Regions from separate parts of the Variovorax sp. GW822-FHT04A09 genome, predicted to be linked through region 4. Evidence: predicted binding sites of a transcription regulator. Region 4 holds the regulator's gene; each other region holds the start of a gene.
What was found. The regulator sigma-54, encoded in region 4, starts transcription at its own class of promoters, with help from an activator protein. The targets are predictions, from matches to a motif close to TGGCANGNAANCTGCTTT.

Region 1 (4,399 bases), on a different contig from region 4:
GGCCTCGCGCGCGGCGCTGGCCACGCGGCCGCCGTGGCGGGCGAGCAGTTCCGAGAGCCAGGCCCGCTGGAAGGCCTCGGTCGCCTCGCGCAACGTGCCGCCCGCGATGGCAGGCTCCGCGTGTTCGTTCGCCAGGGCCTGCACGGGCGCTGCCACGGCGCTTCCCACGACGGCAGCGCTGTACAGCGCCAGGTGATGCGGTTCGATGGCCGTCCAGCGCGAGCCGCGCGGCTGCTCCCGGAACGCCCGCAGCGAGGCGCGGCTGATCACATGCTCGAGCTCGCGCACGTTGCCCGGCCAGCCGTGCGCCAGCATGGCGGCCTTCGACGCCGGCGAGAGCCGCAGGTTGCGCGCGCCCAGCCGGTGCTGGTTCTCCTCGAGAAAGCTGCCGGCGAGCACGAGCACGTCGCGCCCCCGTTCGTGCAGCGGCGCGACGACGAGCGGATAGACCGACAGCCGGTGGTACAGGTCGGCGCGAAACCGGCCCTGCGCGATCGCCGCGGGCAGGTCGCGGTTCGTGGCCGCGATCACACGCACGTCGACCTTGCGCATGCGGTCGCTGCCGGGGCGCTGCACCTCGCCGCTTTGCAGCACGCGCAGCAGCTTGGCCTGCACGCTCAGCGGCAGTTCGCCGACCTCGTCGAGAAAGAGCGTGCCGCCGTCGGCGATCTCGAACTTGCCGTCGCGGTCCTGCACGGCGCCGGTGAACGCGCCGCGCTTGTGGCCGAAGAGCTCGCTGTCGGCCAGCGACTCGGGCAGCGCCGCGCAGTTGACCTGCACCAGCGGCTGCTCGCTGCGCCGCGAACGCGCGTGCAGGCGCTGCGCGACCAGGTCCTTGCCGACACCGGTTTCGCCGAGCAGCAGCACCGTGAGGTCGGACACGGCGACCGTGTCGATCTCGTGGCACAGCTGCTTCATCGCCGGACTGCTGCCCAGCAGCTCGCGCGGCGCGCCGCGCCCTGCGCGCAGCGCCTGCGCGACGGCCTGCTCGCGCATGGCGCGCGCCTGCATTTCGCGGATCGTGTGGGCGGCCTCGATGCCGGTTTCGACGAGGGCGATCAGTGCCTCCATCTGCGCCGGGCCCACGGCGTCGAAAGCGTGCGGCTCCAGCGCGTCCAGCGTGAGCAGGCCCCAGACGGCACCGCGCAGGCGCAGCGGCGCGCCCATGCAGTCGTGCACCGGCAGGATGCCCGGCTGGCCGGCTACGAGGCCGTCGTACGGGTCGGGCAGGTTGCAGTCGTGCGCGAAACGCAGGCCCCGTTCGCTGTCGAGCAGGCGCGCGAAACGCGGATGGGCGGCGACGGGAAACTGGCGCCCGAGGGTCTCATCGCTCAGGCCGTCGACCGCGACGGGCTTCAGCACGTCGACGTCGAGCTGCAGCAGCGCGGCAGCATCGCAGCGGACCAGCCCGCGCGCGGCGGCGAGCAGCGATCGGTAGCGGGCGGCCTCGGCTTCGGGCTCGGGCTCGGGCTCGGGTGGTGAGGCCTCGGTGGTCGAATCGACACGCAATGTGGTCATAAGTACAACGCTGGAGTTGTTGCGAATTTGACCACGCCCGGTAAATCCCCAATGGTGTCAAGCACTTGCAGGGGGCTTCCGGCTGGCACGGATCGTGAGATGACCAACGCATCTCAACCGAAGGACCGCCAGACCATGCACCCGCAAACCATCGCCATCGTCAAGTCCACCGTGCCCGCGCTCCAGGCCCACGGCGAGGCCATCACCAGCCACTTCTACAAGATCATGTTCGAGGGCCATCCGCAGGTGAAGGCCTTCTTCAACGAAGCGCACCAGGCCGCCGGCACGCAGGCGCGCGCGCTGGCGGGCGCAGTCATCGCCTATGGCGCGCACATCGACCGGCTCGAAGCGATCGCCGGCGCCCTGCCCCGCATCATCCAGAAGCACGCCGCGCTGGGCGTGCTGCCGGAGCACTACCCGATCGTCGGCCACTACCTGCTGCGCGCCGTGAAGGAGGTGCTCGGCGATGCCGCGACCGACGAGGTGATCGCCGCCTGGGGCGAGGCCTACGAATCGCTGGCGGGCCTGCTCATCGCCGCGGAAGAAGCCGTCTACAGCGCCAATGCGGCGCAACCCGGCGGGTGGCGCGGCACGCGCGAATTCCGCGTGGCCCGGCGCGAGGACGAGAGCGAAGTCATCACCTCGTTCTACCTGGAGCCCGTGGACGGCGGCGCGCTGCTGGCGTTCTCGGCGGGGCAATACCTCACGCTGGTGCTGGAGATCGACGGCCAGCCGGTGCGGCGCAACTACTCGCTGTCCGACGCGCCGGGCAAGCCGTGGTACCGCATCAGCGTGAAGAAGGAAGAAGGCGGCCGCGCCTCGAACTGGCTGCACGCGGCCGCCGCGGTCGGCACGCGGCTGCAGGTGCAGGCGCCGTGCGGCGACTTCGTGCTGCAGCCCGCGGGCGAACAGGCGCGGCCCCTCGTGCTGGTGACGGGCGGCGTGGGCATCACGCCTGCGATGAGCATGCTTGAATCGGTGGCCCACACGGGCCGGCCGGTGCACTTCGTCCATGCGGCGCGGCACGGCGGCGCGCATGCGTTCCGCGCCCGCGTGGACGCGCTGGCGCAGCGGCATGCGAACGTGAAGCCGCTGTATGTCTACGACGCGCCGCGCGAGAGCGACACGCCGCATGCGACCGGCTTCGTCACCCGCGAGCTGCTGGCCGGGCTGCTGCCGGAAGACCGCGATGTCGACCTGTACTTTCTGGGACCGAAGCCCTTCATGCAGGCGGTGTATGCCAACGGGCTGGCGCTCGGCGTGCCGAAGCAGCAGCTTCGCTACGAGTTCTTCGGGCCGCTGGAAGCCCTGGAGGCCTGAGCCGGAACGGCCTGCCATCCCGTCGTGCTGAAACGGTCGCGGGCCGGGTGCAACCCGGCCCAGGGGGCGCCACAATGCGCGCTGACCATCCGACCCTCGCACCCAAGGAGATTCCATGAAGGCCCAGAACATCCTCCAGACTATCGGCAACACGCCGCACATCCGCATCAACCGCCTGTTCGGCCATGCGAAGCAGCAGGTCTGGATCAAGTCGGAGCGCGCCAACCCCGGCGGCTCGATCAAGGACCGCATCGCGCTGTCGATGGTGGAAGACGCCGAGAAGAGCGGCGCGCTCAAGCCCGGCGGCACCATCGTCGAGCCCACCTCGGGCAACACCGGCATCGGCCTGGCGATGGTCGCGGCCGTCAAGGGCTACAAGCTGATCCTGGTGATGCCCGACAGCATGTCGGTGGAGCGCCGCCGCCTGATGCTGGCCTATGGCGCCACCTTCGACCTCACGCCGCGCGCCAACGGCATGAAGGGCTCCATCGCCCGCGCCGAGGAAATCGTGGCCGGCACGCCAGGCGCGTGGATGCCGCAGCAGTTCAACAACCCCGCCAACGTCGACGTGCACGTGCGCACCACGGCCGAAGAAATCGCGGCCGACTTTCCCGAAGGCATCGACGTGCTCATCACCGGCGTGGGCACGGGCGGCCACATCACCGGCGTGGCGAAGGTGCTGAAGAAGAAGTGGCCCAAGCTGCAGGTGTTCGCGGTGGAGCCCGTGGCCTCGCCCGTGATCTCGGGCGGCGCGCCGGCGCCCCACCCCATCCAGGGCATCGGCGCGGGCTTCATCCCGAAGAACCTGGACACCTCGCTGCTGGACGGCGTGCTGCAGGTCGACGCAGAGCCGGCGCGCGAAATGGCGCGCCGCTGTGCGGTCGAGGAAGGCATCCTGGTCGGCATCTCGTCGGGCGCGACGCTCGCGGCCATTGCGCAGAAGCTGCCCTCGCTGGCGCCCGATGCGGTGGTGCTGGGCTTCAACTACGACACCGGCGAGCGCTACCTCTCCGTCGAAGGCTTCCTGCCCGCCTGATCCAGCTACAAGTTTCATAGCGCCTCGGGCGCTTAAAATCGTCGGTCTGCTTGATAACCACAAGCCCCACGACATGCTGCGAATCTCCGAACTCAAACTCCCGCTCGACCACGCCCCAGAGGCGCTGGCCACCCTGATCGCCCGGACGCTCGACGTTCCGCCCGAAGCGATCGCCTCCCACACCGTCTACAAGCGCAGCTTCGACGCCCGCAAGGTCGACCTGCTCACGGTCTACATCTGCGACGTGCAGCTGGCCGACGCGGCGCTCGAAGCCGCGCTGCTGGCAAAGCACGCCGCCCACCCGCACATCCAGCCCGCGCCCGACATGCGCTACACGCCGCCGGGCCAGGCGCCCGCGGACGCCACGCGCCCCGTGGTGATCGGCTTCGGCCCCTGCGGCATCTTCGCGGCGCTGATGCTCGCGAAGATGGGCTTCAAGCCCATCGTGCTCGAACGCGGCAAGACCGTGCGCCAACGCACCCGCGACACCTGGGGCCTGTGGCGCAAGAGCGTGCTCAACCCCGA
Region 2 (4,399 bases), on a different contig from region 4:
TGTCCTTCTTCGGGCCGCTCACGCCCAGGTGCATGCCGTACACCAGGCCGTAGAGCACGTGCGCCATGTCGAGGTCGCCGTTCACGAGCTTGTCGCGCACGCCGGCCCAGCTGGCTTCCTTGCTGGGCACGATCTTCACGCCGTACTTCTTGTCGATGCCCAGCACCGAGGCCATCACCACGCTGGCGCAGTCGGTCAGCGGGATGAAGCCGATCTTCACTTCTTCCTTCTCGGGCTTGTCCGAGCCCTGGGCCCAGACGGCGGCGCGCAGCGCGGGGTCGATGCCCACGGCGCCGAGGGCGGCGGCCTGCAGCACGCGGCGCCGGCTCAGTTTGGTTTTCAGCAGCAGATCGGACATGGGCGAGGCTCCAGAAGTGAAAGACAAAAACGAAAAGGCGTCCGCACCGCGCAGGGGCTGCTCGTGAACGAGCCCTTGCGGGATGGGGACGCCTTTGTCCGGTTCGGTGGGCCGCACCCGCCGTTGGGTGCAACCTGCCTGAAGACCTTGCGGTCTGTGACAAGCTCCATGCAAGCGGTGTGCCAGCCCGAAGCCGCCAGTGGGAGCTATGGAAAAGATAGCTGACAGGGCGCGCCGGCGCAGGGGAAAGTTCCTGCTGGTTCGCTAACCCGGGCGACGCACAGTTGTTGTGCGCTGCACCAATCCAAGCGGCCCGGGTCAGCGCCGCGGTGCAGGCTCGAGCGGCAGGTAGTCGGCCATGGCCAGCATCGACTCGGCCACGTCGACGAGGCGGCGCTTCTGGTTCATGGCGGTCTGGCGCAGCATCTTGTGCGCCTCGGCCTCGCTCAGGCGCCGGTGCGCCATCAGCAGGCCCTTGGCGCGCTCGACGATCTTGCGTTCGTTGAGCGAGGCGCGCACGGTGTCGAGTTCGTCGCTCATGGCCTGCAGGCGCTGCGACTGCTCCTGGACCATGTCGAGCACCGAGCGTTCGAGGTGGCGCCCGAGCTGCGCCGGCGTGGCGTCCTGCGCCTGCTGGGCATCGTCGAAGAACAGCGCGCCGCCGGCCTGCGGGGCCAGCGTGCCGAGCAGTTGCCGGTACGCGGCCAGCTCGCTGCGGGCCTGGGCGGTCTTGTGGTCGCACAGCGCGCGCAGGTCGGCCGAGAGGCGGTTCTCGACCGTCTGCATGGCGTCGATGCGCCGGGTGCAGCAGTCGAACCAGGCTTGGCTCAGCAGCGCGTCGGCCGGCACCGAGGTGGCGCCCTTGCGGCGCAGGCGCTCGAGTTCGGCCAGCACGGCGTCCGACTGGCTGTCGTGCCACAGCGTGCGCACCGCGTCGCCCGAGAAATCGATGAACACCTGGAAGCAGCGCTCCTGCGACTCGATGAGGTGGCGCCACTGCTGGCGCTGCGCGTCGTCGCCCCGGCCCAGCGCGAGCGCGGCGGCGCCGAAGGCACGTTCCTGGCCGGCGAACTCCTTGCCCTGCATGAAGTTGAACATCGCCACCAGCAGGCGCGAGATCTCGGGGTCGGTGGCGCCATCGGCCGCCTCGAACACCACCGCCAGCAGGCCGGCCACCAGCTTGGCGAAGGCGGCCACGGCCTGGGCGGGCTGGAGTTCGAGCGCGTCGATGCGCCGGCGCAGCGCGGGCAGGGCGTCCAGGCCGGGCAGCACCCAGGCGATGCGGCTGAACAGGCGCGCGCCGTGGCCGGCGCCCACCGCGCGGTGGTGCTCGGCCTCGAGCCGGTCGAAGCCGGCGCGCACCTGCTGCTCGAGCGCCAGGCATTCGGCGATCTGCGGGCCGCGCTGTTCGGCAAAGCGCCCGCCGTGCGAGGCCAGGAACACGTTCGACATGCCGCGCTCGCGCTGCAGCGCATGCACGAGCCGACCGATGGCGCCGACCAGCTCGCTGGTGCGCGCGAGCTGGTCCAGCGCGTCGATCTCGCATCGGCGCGCGGCAATCAGGAAGCTCAGGCCGGAAGTCATTCGTGGGGGCGCAGAAGGAGCGCATTCCGCTCGTGCAACTTCCGTGCCTCGCTTGTCCCTTCGCGGGCGCCGCCGGCGGGCGGCCCCTACACTCGGCGCCATGCTCTTGTTGGGAATCGAATCATCCTGCGACGAGACCGGCGTGGCGCTGGTCGAATCGCACGGCGACGCGCTGCCGCTGCTGCGTTCGCACGCGCTGCACAGCCAGATCGCCATGCACCAGGCCTACGGCGGCGTGGTGCCCGAGCTGGCCAGCCGCGACCACATCCGCCGCGTGCTGCCGCTCACCGAAGCCGTCATGGCCGAAGCCGGACGCTCGCTGGCCGAGATCGACGTGGTGGCCTATACACGCGGGCCCGGCCTGGCCGGCGCGCTGCTCGTGGGCGCGGGCGTGGCCTGCGCACTGGGTGTGGCGCTGGGCAAGCCGGTGCTGGGGGTGCATCACCTCGAAGGGCATCTGCTGTCGCCGTTCCTGAGCGCCGATCCGCCCGAATTCCCGTTCGTGGCGCTGCTGGTGTCGGGTGGTCACACGCAGCTGATGCGGGTCGACGGCGTGGGCCGCTATGAACTGCTCGGCGAGACCATCGACGACGCGGCCGGCGAGGCCTTCGACAAGAGCGCCAAGCTCATGGGCCTGCCGTACCCCGGCGGCCCCTGGCTCGCGAAGCTGGCCGAAGGCGGCGACGCCGCGGCCTTCAAGCTGCCACGCCCGCTGCTGCACAGCGGCGACCTCGACTTTTCGTTCGCCGGCCTGAAGACGGCCGTGCTCACGCAGGCCAAGAAGCTCGGCGACCAGCTCGAGGCGCGCAAGGCCGACCTGGCCGCTTCCACGCAGGCTGCGATCGTCGAGGTGCTGCTGAAGAAGTCGCTCGCGGCGCTGGACCAGACCGGCCTGAAGCGGCTGGTGGTGGCGGGCGGCGTGGGGGCCAACAAGAACCTGCGCGAGCAGCTGAACGCGGCCTGCGCCAAGCGCAAGGTGCGCGTGCACTACCCCGAGTTGCATCTGTGCACCGACAACGGCGCCATGATCGCCATGGCCGCCGCGATGCGTCTGCAATCAGGCCTGTCGCAGGCCTCGGAGCGCTATGCCTTCGACGTCAAGCCGCGATGGCCGATGGCATCGCTGATGACGCCCGAGACGCCGCTGCCGGAAACCGCGTAGCCGGCTGCTGCCGTGCGCGCCCCAGCGAGGGCAGCGGCAGCACGTCGAGCACGTTGCGCCAGAGCTGGCGCCACTCGGGCCAGTCGTGGCCGCCTTCGGTCGTGAACACGCGCCCCGGGGGCAGGGCGTCGGCCAGCAGCTTGTGGTTGCTGGCAAAGCGGTCGGCCAGGCCGAACCCCAGGTACAGCGGCGGCAGGTCCTGGGAAGGCTTCGGCGCCAGGTACTGCTGGAAGAAGGGCCAGAGCTTGCGGTCGGGTTCCTCGTCGGGCTGCGGCCCGGTGGGCGCCTGCCAGGCGCGCAGGCCGCCGGCCTTCTTGATCTCCGCGCCGAGCACGCGGCGCCCCAGATAGGGCGCCAGCGCCACGATGCCGTCCACCGAGCCCGGCCGCGCCAGTTCGTGGATCAGCGCGCCGAAACCGCCGATGGAAATGCCGACCAGCCAGATCGAGGTGTAGCCCTTGGCCCGCTGGGGCTCGATGACGTCGGCATGCAGCCGCTCGCTGAGGGTCTGGTCGTAGTAGTAGGAGACGTCCGCATCGACCAGCAGTGCGTCGGCTGCGAGGTGCCGCTCGCGCACGGCGCTGATGAAGCCCTCGCGCTCGAACTCTTCGGGCTTGAGGTAGGCCCCTGGCAGGAAGATCAGGAGCGTGTCGGACCGTTCGTTGTCATTGGCTGACTGCAGGTGCGTTTTCATGGTGCCTTGAGGCACACCCGCTGTCCGCACCGCCCGGGAACTCGATGCGTTTACGAGATGCCCACGAAGAAGAAAGTACTAATAAATCGTCACATCATGTGACGTTATCCGGCACTATTGTGAATACGGCGCTTGTTTAAAGTCAAAACAAGCTGTCACTAACATTTTCTTCGTGGGGGCATCGCCGGGACTAGTTGATCTGCAAGTGCGAAACCTGGCTTGCGGGCACCAGCTTGCCGAGCTTCAGGGTCAGCACGCCGTTCTCCAGCTTGGCTTCGCTGGTGGCCAGGTCGATGGCTTGCGGCAGTTCGTAGGCGAGCTTGATCTGGCGCTTGGCTTCGGCCTTGCTTTCGATGCGGACCACGGCGCCTTCGATGGCCACCGACAGGTCTTCACGCGACAGGCCGGGCACGTCCAGCGACAGGGTCCAGCTCTTGTCGTCCTGCTCGACCAGGGGCGAGCGGCGGGCGCCGGCAAAAGCCTCGTTCACGAAGCGCTCGAAAGCGCGGTCGTGGGCACGGGGAGCGAAATGCGCGCGGTGGGTGGGGGTGAAGAACATGGCGAAAACTCCTGGGTGAATGAACACAATGGGGACATGGAA
Region 3 (4,399 bases), on a different contig from region 4:
GTGGCTGAAACATACAGTCCAACAGACAGCAAAATCGCGATGCCCCAGAGGAAAGAAATCAAAGGCCACCCTGCCAACCATTTGTCCCACTCGAGTCCGTCGCGGTAAGGCAGCCATTTCTGCAAGACCAGTAAATTCAGTGGTGGATAGCACACTAGCGCAGAGCACCAGCCTAAAAATGTGGCCTCTGTCGAACGGATATGTGCCCCAATCCTCTTGCTTGTAGAGCAATATCCAATTGTGGCGAACGCTGTATCAATGGCAAACATCAGCATATAGAGGCCACCAAATATGCTCATCCATCCAACCTGATGATTCAATGCATTTCTAGCACTTACGAGAAACAAGTAGGTGCTGCTTATCATCAAGGGCAAGAAAAAAGACTTAACAGCCCACCCCAGAATTATCTGGGAATCCGAGCGCCCAAATTTCGACGACCGCATCAAAAATCGAATTATTGATTTCCCCAAAAACTCAACCGAGTCCAACTCCCGTTCAGCGGGAAATCGCAACCCCATCCAGCACATCCATCCCGTTGCGCAACACAGAATCAAAGGCAGCAGGGCTTCAAAACCGGCAAATGCTGCGGGACTCAAAACTCGGAATATTGAAGCATTCAGGCAAAACATTGCCATCAAAGAAATCAGGCCTACCAGCCGTAGTTTTCGTCGCCAGGCGGGCAACCCCAACTTCCCCGAACGAGAACCGTTACCGGGAAAACGACGCAGCTCCAGCGTCCACATCGGCAGTGCACATCCAGAGAGAAACAGCAAAACCTCCAATGGCGCTGGCAGTTCAAGGAGCCAAATGAGCAACGAGACAAAAATCGCACCGCATACACCGGCTAGGGCTACACGGGCCGGAACGGCAGTTATGGGTTTGAATGACCTGTTCATTGCTGGAAAATAAAAAAAAGGGGGCATTGCCCCCTCTTTGAATCACTATCGAAGGTGATTAAATTCCCTTAACCCCCAGCTGCAGCAGCAGCGGCAGCTGCAGCTGCTGCGCCTCCGGCTGCAGCGGCGCAGGTCTTCGGACGCAGCTTCTCGACAACGTTGGTGGTGCAAGCCCACGTACCCGCTGCACCAGCAGTCGTATCTGCACCACGAGTCCAAACAATAGTTTGGCCATTGATGGACGCGGTTCCAGCGATCGTGCACGTGATCGTCGAAGCGCCCGTAGTAGCGACATTCAAGGCAATCCCGCTGCAGCGGCTGGTCACGTTGCTCGACAGACCAGCTGCTTGAGCATTGGCTGCCGCATTGCCGGTCAGGTCCGCTGCTTGCGTAGTAGTAATGCCTTGGCTTGCCTTCTCTTCAATGTTGGTCTTAGCCGGGGTAATTTCGGCAAGCGCCGCCGTAACTTGCGAGCGAGCCGTGTAATCTTGATATGCAGGCAGCGCAATCGCCGCAAGAATACCAATGATCGCCACAACGATCATCAATTCGATCAGGGTGAAACCCTTTTGCACATTGCGTGCGATAGAACGACGGTTCATTCATTAACTCCAGGTTGGTTTGTAAAGCCCGGGAACCGGCCCGGAGCGGGGTAACTTCCGCAGCATCCGTGCCACCCGGTTTCCCACCCTGCAGCCCTCGATCAGGCCGCCTTTGGTCACAAGTTGGTTACATGATGTGACACAACTCGCACTCAGATGCCAATTGTGTCGACAAATTTGTCATGCCTGACCGGGCCCGGTCAGAAGGTCAGCACCCCATCCGCCTTGAGCCAGCGGATGTCCCGCTGCGCCAACCCTGCCACTTCCCGCCCCGCCAGCATCTCGATCTGGCTCATGATTTCCTCGGTCTCTGCCGGCTTGGTGTGGGTGATGTAGATCGGGTATTGCTTGCCCGGATCGATGTGCGCCAGCTCGTGCGCCAGCGCCACCGGCGACAGATGCAGGCTGCGTTCGGCCAATGCCTCTTCGCGGGAGCTGAAGGCGGTCTCGATGACCAGCATCGCCACGTCGATCGCGTTGATGCGCTCCCAGAACGGCGGGTTGCGTTCGGTGTCGCCGCTGAAGACCCAGTGGGCGCCGCCTTCCGCCCGGCGGATGGCGAAGCCGCAGGCCGGCACGGTGTGGACGGCCGGCAGCACCTCGATCAGCTTGGGGGCGTCGCTGCCCAACTCGAGGCGCTGCCCGACCGTGATCTCGTGAAAGCTCACGAACGGCGATTCGGGGCTGGGAATGCGTTCGAAATTCGGCCAGATGACGTTGTTGAACACATGCGCCCGCAGCGCGTCGATGGTGGCCGCCAGAGCATGCACGCGCAGGGGCCGGGTGCGGCGGCTGCCGACGGCGTCGAGCATCAGGGGCAGGGCGGCGATGTGGTCGAGGTGCGAGTGGGTGAGCACCACGTCGTCGATGGCGGCCATCTCGTCGAGGGTGAGGTCGCCGACGCCCGTGCCGGCGTCCACGAGCAGGTCCGCATCGACCAGGAACGAGGTGGTGCGGCAGTCCTTGGCGATGGCGCCCGAGCAACCCAGCACGCGAACCTGCATTGTGGAAGACCCCTTGTATGCGTCTGTCGTCATTTGGTGTCGAACCGGGTGGCGCCGTCCCAGTCCGGGTCTTGCGGGCGAAGCGCCATCGAGGCTAAACGCTGGGCGTAGAGCTGGTAAAGGACTTTTTTCGCATCCGCGGCGAGCAGGGGAGCCAGCAAGTTCCGGCCCAGCGCCCAATCCTGGCGGCGGTAGGCGGCGAGCACCTGGCTCCAGCGGTCGAGTTGCTGCCGTGTGTCCTGCGACTCGGCCGCAGCTTCCGGCACGAGCGGGGTGTAGATGGCAACGGCCTGGGCCTTGCCCTTGACGCGCACGCTGTCGAGTTCCTGCCAGACGAAGCCGGGCGCCGCCTCGCGGGTGGCGCCGCTGGCCACGATCTCGACCCCGTAGTGTCCGCTCAGGCCTTCCAGCCGCGACGCGAGATTGACCGCGTCGCCGACCACGGTATAGCTGCGGCGCGCGGTCGAGCCCATGTCGCCGACGCTCATGAGGCCGCTGTTCAGGCCGATGCCGGCGCTGATTTCGGGGCGGCCGTTGGCGCGGTGCTGGCGGTTGATGTCGTGCACGGCGGCCGCCATGTCGATCGCCGCCTGCACGGCAAGCGCGGCATGGCCGGGCGTGTCGATGGGCGCGCCCCAGAAGGCCATGACGCAGTCGCCCATGTATTTGTCGACGGTGCCGCGGTGCGCGCTGATCACCTCGGTCAGCCGGCTGAAGACGGTGTTCAGAAAGGCCTGCAGCTCGGCCGGCGCCATCTGCTCGGACAGCCGGGTGAAGTCGCGCATGTCGCAGAACATCACGGTCATTTCCTTGCTCTCGGCGCGCATGCTGTAGCGGCCGGGGCGCACGAGCATTTCGTCGACCAGCTGCGGCGGCACGTAGGTGCCGAAGAGCCGCACCAGCCCGCGCCGCGCGCGCGATTCGACGAAGTAGCCCCAGCTCATGTTGAGCGCGAAGGCCAGCGCCACCATGACGAGCGCCGACGCCAGCGGGAGCACGAGGCTGTGGCCGACGTAGAGCCAGGTGTTGAGGCCGACCAGCGCGGCGACCACGCCCGCGCCGAGCAGCACGGCGCGCGATGCGGACAGCAGCGACAGCCCGAACGCGAGCAGCAACCCCGCCGCCAGCACGGTCAGCACTTCATAACCCGGCGCGTAGTCGGGCACGGCCAGCAGGCGCCGGTCGAGCAGGCCCGAGACGATGTTGGCGTGCACTTCGACGCCCGGGAACGCGGCGCCGACCGGGGTGGCGCGCAGGTCCTGCAGGCCGGGCGCGGTGGCGCCGAGCAGCACGATCTTGTCCTTCAACTCGCCCGGCGCCAGTCGGCCCTCGAGGACGTCGGCAGCGGCCACGTAGCGGAACGATCCTGCGCGCGGCCCGCCGGGGCCGCGAAACGGCACCTGCAAGCTGGCACTCTGGTCGACCGGGATGCGCAGCGACCCCAGCACCAGCGCCTGCAGGCGCGGAAAGTTGCCGTCGCCGGCCACGAGCGCCGGCCGCACGGGCGGCGAACCGTTCGCCAGCCGGTACACCGCCAGCGCCAGCGACTCGTAGTGCCCGGGCGACGCATGCTCGCCTTCGTAGCGGGCGATGAGCGGCACGCTACGGATCACGCCGTCGTCGCTGCCGTCACCGACCAGGGTGTTCAGGAACCCCGCGACCGGCGCCGCGCGCCCCAGCACCGGCAGGCTGGCGCCGAAGCCGTTCCAGAGCGTGACGAAGGAAGCATGGGGCGGAAAGGCGTCGGGCGGCAGCACGGGCGTCGCCGGCAGCAGCCCCTTGGCGCTGGGCTGTTCGGTGCGGGTGAAGTAGTAGCCCAGCGCCACGGGCTGGCCGCGCAGGGCCTGGGCCAGTGTGGCGTCGTGGTCGAGGGTCGGCGCGAGCTGGTCGATCTCGG
Region 4 (4,399 bases):
TCTGCTGCGCCATCTCGGGGCTGCGGATGAACAGGCCGATCTCGGTGTTGTGAATCTCGGAGCGCGGATCGAAATTCATCGAGCCGACGAAGAGGATGCGCTGGTCGATCACCGCCGACTTGGCGTGCAGCCGGCCCACCGACGTGCCGAACAGGCCGAGGCGCACGCTGCGCCGCGTGCGCGCGGAACTCAGCTCGTGCAGCTCGGCGCCCAGCGCCAGCATGTCGGCGCGGTAGCGGCGGTAGGCGGTGTGCACGAGCGGTTCGTCGGTGGCGGCGAGCGAGTTGGTGACCACGCTGATCTTCACGTTGCGTCCGCGGATCTCACGCATCACCTCCAGCCCCGACGCGCCCGGGATCAGGTAGGGCGAGACCAGCGTCACCTCGCTGCGCGCGCGGCGCATCTGCTCGACCACGTTGTAGCGCACGCTGTCCACGTCGAGCAGCGGCACGCCGCCATACGACGCGGTCTTGCCGATCACGCGGTCGGGTGAATCGGCATAAGCCTCGGCGGTGGTCCAGATCAGGCCGAGCTTGCCGGCGTCGAGGTCGTCGGCCACGGGGCTGTAGCCGAGCAGGTCGTTGGGCGCAGGCCTGGGCGGCGGCGGCGTGGTGTCGGGGCCGGTGGCGGCGTCGAAGCGGCGCTGCAGCTCTTCGCGCGGCAGGTCGGTGTGCACGACCGCGCCGATCGGGCGCACGTGCGGGCTGTTCCAGTACTGGTCGAACAGCACGCCCAGGCGCGGAATCAACGCGCCCGTGACGAAGGTGTCGAGGTCGATGAAGTTCGGGCCGGTGGTGCGGCGGAAGTACTGGTTGCCGATGTTGCGCCCGCCCGCCACCGCCATCGCGCCGTCGGCGATGAAGAGCTTGTTGTGCATGCGGCGGTTGACGCGGCTGAAGTCGAACAGCGACGCGGTGAAGCGCTTGAGCAGGCTGCCGCGCCCGGCCGGGAACGGGTTGAACAGGCGCAGCTCCACGTTCGGCGTGGCGGCCAGCCCGAGCAACAGCTCGTCTTCGCCGGACGTGTACAGGTCGTCCATCAACAGGCGCACGCGCACGCCGCGCTGGGCCGCATCGCGCAGGGTGCGCAGCAGGTAGCGGCCGGTCTCGTCGTTCTCGATCTGGTAGTACTGCACGTCGAGCGTGCGCTGCGCGCGGCGCGCCAGCTGCAGCCGCGTGTCGAAGGCGAAGTCGCCGCCGGGCATCAGGCGAAAGCCGCTGAGGTCGGGGTCGGGCTGCGAGGCCAACGCGATCTTGCCGAGCGCGGTGTCGGCCGAGACGGCGATGGCCTTGGTGGGCGGGCGCGGTGCGTCGTCGGGCAAGGTGGCACAGCCGGCGAACAGCGATGCAGCCACGAGGGCGAAGACCCAATGCCCCCAGCGCGACAGCAGGCGACGGGTCATCGTGGGCTTTCTACAGGGCTTTGCGCAGGTTGGCCGGTGCGATGCGCAAGGCTTCGCGGTACTTGGCGACGGTGCGGCGCGCGCACTCGATGCCCTGCTCCTTCAGCATCTCGGAGATCTGGCTGTCGGACAGCGGCTTCTTGATGCTCTCGGAACTCACGAACTGCTTGATCAGCGCGCGCACCGCGGTGCTCGACGCATTGCCACCGGTCTCGGTGCCCAGCGCCGAGCCGAAGAAGTACTTCAGCTCGACCGTGCCGAAGGGCGTGGCCATGTACTTGGCGGTGGTCACGCGCGAGATGGTCGACTCGTGCAGGCCGAGCTCGTCGGCGATCTCGCGCAGCACCAGCGGGCGCATGGCCAGCTCGCCGTGCACGAAGTAGCTCTTCTGGCGCTCGACGATGGCGTTGCTCACGCGCAGGATGGTGTCGAAGCGCTGCTGGATGTTCTTGATGAACCAGCGCGCCTCCTGCAGCCGCTGCGACAGCGCCTGGCTGCCCTCGCCCTTGTGCGACTTGAGCGCGCCGGCGTAGATGTCGTGCACGCGCAGGCGCGGCATGACTTCGGGGTTGAGCATGACGCGGAACTTCACGTTGGTGCCGCGCCCGGTCTTGGTGACGATCACATCGGGAATGACGATGTTGCGTTCGACGTCGACAAAGCGGCGGCCCGGCTTGGGCTCCAGGCGCGCAATGATCTGCAGCGCCGAGCGCACCAACTCTTCGTTGGTGCGCGTGAGCGTGGCCAGGCGCTTGAAGTCACGCCGCGCGAGCAGCTCCATCGGCTGCTTGCAGATCGCGATGGCGGTCTTGCGGATGAGCGCTTCGGCCTCGGTCTCGTCTTCGCTGGCGAGCGCCTTCAGCTGGATGCTCAGGCATTCGCCGAGGTCGCGCGCGCCGACGCCGGCCGGCTCCAGGCTCTGCAGCAGGCCCAGCGCCACCTGGAAGTGGTGCACGAGGTCGTCGAACTGGTCGTTGTCGTCGCCCGCCAGGCCCGAGGCCAGCGCGGGCAGCGAGTCTTCGAGGTAACCGTCGTCGTTGAGCGATTCGATCAAAAAGCGCAGCGCGGCGCAGTCGTTTTCATTGAGGCGCAGGCTCAGCGCCTGGCGATGCAGGAAGGACTGCAGCGACTCCTGGCTGCGCGCGAGTTCGGTGGCGTCGGCACGCTCGTCGTCGCCCAGGTTGTTCTGGCGTGCGGGCGCATCGCTGCCCCACTCGCTGTCGTCGGGCGCCATGTCGACGGTGCCGTCGCCTTCCCAGTCGGGCTCGCGCTCGGCGATCTCGGCGGCGGGGCCGTCGGTGTCGGGGGTCGAGGTGGTGGTGTCGCTGGACGTGGAGGACGTGCTGGCGGCGGACGGCGTGAACTCGGCCTCGCCCTCGCCCGCGTCGTCGCGCGGCACCGGCGCGTCGGCCGTGTCCAGCCCGAACTCCTCGCGCGCCGCTTCTTCCGCGGTGCGCTCGAGGAACGGGTTCTCGTCCAGCATCTGCTCCACCTCCTGGCTCAGTTCGAGCGTGGAGAGCTGGAGCAGGCGAATGGACTGCTGCAGCTGTGGCGTCAAGGCCAGATGCTGCGAGACGCGAAGGGACAGCCCTTGCTTCATGGAGACCCGACCCTCCCTTACATGCGGAAGTGCTCGCCCAGGTACACCCTGCGTACCTCGGCGTTGTCGACGATCTCCGAGGGTGTGCCTTGTGCCAGCACGTGCCCGTCGCTGATGATGAACGCGTGATCGCAGATGCCCAGCGTCTCACGCACGTTGTGGTCGGTGATGAGCACGCCGATGCCGCGCTCTTTCAGGAAACTGATGATCCGCTGGATCTCGATCACCGCGATCGGGTCGATGCCGGCGAAGGGCTCGTCCAGCAGAATGAAGCGCGGCTGCGTGGCCAGCGCGCGTGCAATTTCAACGCGGCGGCGCTCGCCGCCCGACAGCGCAAGCGCGGGCGAATCGCGCAGGTGGTCCACGCGCAGGTCGGCCAGCAGGTCGGCCAGGCGCTCTTCGGTGTGCTGCTTGGTCAGCGGCATCATGCGGCCGTTGGCGTCGGGCTCGCGCTGCAGCTCGAGCACGGCGCGCACGTTTTCCTCGACCGTGAGCTTGCGGAAGATCGAGGCCTCCTGCGGCAGGTAGCTCAGGCCCATGCGCGCGCGGCGGTGGATGGGCATGTGGGCGATGGGCTCGCCGTCGATGGTGATCTCGCCGGCGTCGGCGCGCACCAGCCCGACGATCATGTAGAACGAGGTGGTCTTGCCCGCGCCGTTGGGGCCGAGCAGTCCGACGACCTCGCCCTTTTGCACATCGAGCGAGACGTCTTTCACGACCGTGCGGCTGCCGTAGCTCTTCTTGAGGCCGCGCGCCACGAGGCGGCTGCCCGGAATGCCGTCGGCGGTCTGGGTTCCTGCGGTTTCGATCACTTGCGCCCTTCCCCTTCGGTGCCGCCCAGCGTGGTGCTCGGGCGCAGCCCGGCGCCGGGCGCGGGGGTGGGTGCCGGGGCCGCAGGCTTCTTGCCGCCGGCCGCGGGTGCGGAGCCGGGCGCCGCCGGGGCCGGCGTGGCCTTCGGCGTGAGGATGGCCTTCACGCGGCCGCCACCGCCCGCCGAGACGCCGGCGTTCGGCGGCACGAGGGAACCGTTGACGGTGTAGGTGTCGTTGCTCTGGTCGTAGACGATCAGCGCGCCGCTGCTCTCGTCGTTGGCCGTGGCGCCGATCAGCCGGCGCATGACGGCGCGGCGGATGAACTTGACGTTGTCGGCGCGGCTGTCGTACTCGATGACTTCGGACTCGCCCTCGATCCACTCGTCGCCGGCGTTGCGCTTCTGCTTGTAATAGGCCAGCTTGCCGGGCGCGGCCGTGACCACGCCGTACTGGTAGCCCTCGGCGTCCTGGCGCACGTCCAGCCGCGCGCCGCGGATGATGATCGTGCCCTTCGTGACCAGCACGTTGCCGGTGAACACGCTGGTCTGTTTCAGGTCGTCGTAGCGCATCGAGTCGGACTCGATG

Region 1: the regulator sigma-54 is predicted to act here: its motif matches at 1,602-1,619, upstream of hmpA (NO-inducible flavohemoprotein).
Region 2: the regulator sigma-54 is predicted to act here: its motif matches at 1,974-1,991, upstream of AC1RLW_RS15955 (nitrate- and nitrite sensing domain-containing protein).
Region 3: the regulator sigma-54 is predicted to act here: its motif matches at 1,555-1,572, upstream of AC1RLW_RS21555 (pilin).

Annotation. Positions count from the first base shown of each region.
Region 1 is NZ_JBXAMV010000007.1:203,792-208,190, reverse strand. Features, by position in the region: gene norR (nitric oxide reductase transcriptional regulator NorR) at 1-1,518, opposite strand, end outside; gene hmpA (NO-inducible flavohemoprotein) at 1,654-2,838, shown strand; gene cysK (cysteine synthase A) at 2,954-3,874, shown strand; gene AC1RLW_RS28260 (NAD(P)/FAD-dependent oxidoreductase) at 3,948-4,399, shown strand, end outside.
Region 2 is NZ_JBXAMV010000002.1:1,063,910-1,068,308, forward strand. Features, by position in the region: gene AC1RLW_RS15950 (CmpA/NrtA family ABC transporter substrate-binding protein) at 1-358, opposite strand, end outside; gene AC1RLW_RS15955 (nitrate- and nitrite sensing domain-containing protein) at 677-1,942, opposite strand; gene tsaD (tRNA (adenosine(37)-N6)-threonylcarbamoyltransferase complex transferase subunit TsaD) at 2,043-3,104, shown strand; gene AC1RLW_RS15965 (alpha/beta hydrolase) at 3,040-3,798, opposite strand; gene AC1RLW_RS15970 (Hsp20/alpha crystallin family protein) at 3,989-4,357, opposite strand.
Region 3 is NZ_JBXAMV010000004.1:305,614-310,012, reverse strand. Features, by position in the region: gene AC1RLW_RS21565 (isoprenylcysteine carboxylmethyltransferase family protein) at 1-299, opposite strand, end outside; gene AC1RLW_RS21560 (hypothetical protein) at 352-909, shown strand; gene AC1RLW_RS21555 (pilin) at 965-1,498, opposite strand; gene AC1RLW_RS21550 (3',5'-cyclic-nucleotide phosphodiesterase) at 1,699-2,502, opposite strand; gene AC1RLW_RS21545 (CHASE2 domain-containing protein) at 2,532-4,399, opposite strand, start outside.
Region 4 is NZ_JBXAMV010000005.1:111,164-115,562, forward strand. Features, by position in the region: gene AC1RLW_RS23925 (phospholipase D family protein) at 1-1,402, opposite strand, end outside; gene rpoN (RNA polymerase factor sigma-54) at 1,413-3,002, opposite strand; gene lptB (LPS export ABC transporter ATP-binding protein) at 3,020-3,814, opposite strand; gene lptA (lipopolysaccharide transport periplasmic protein LptA) at 3,811-4,399, opposite strand, start outside.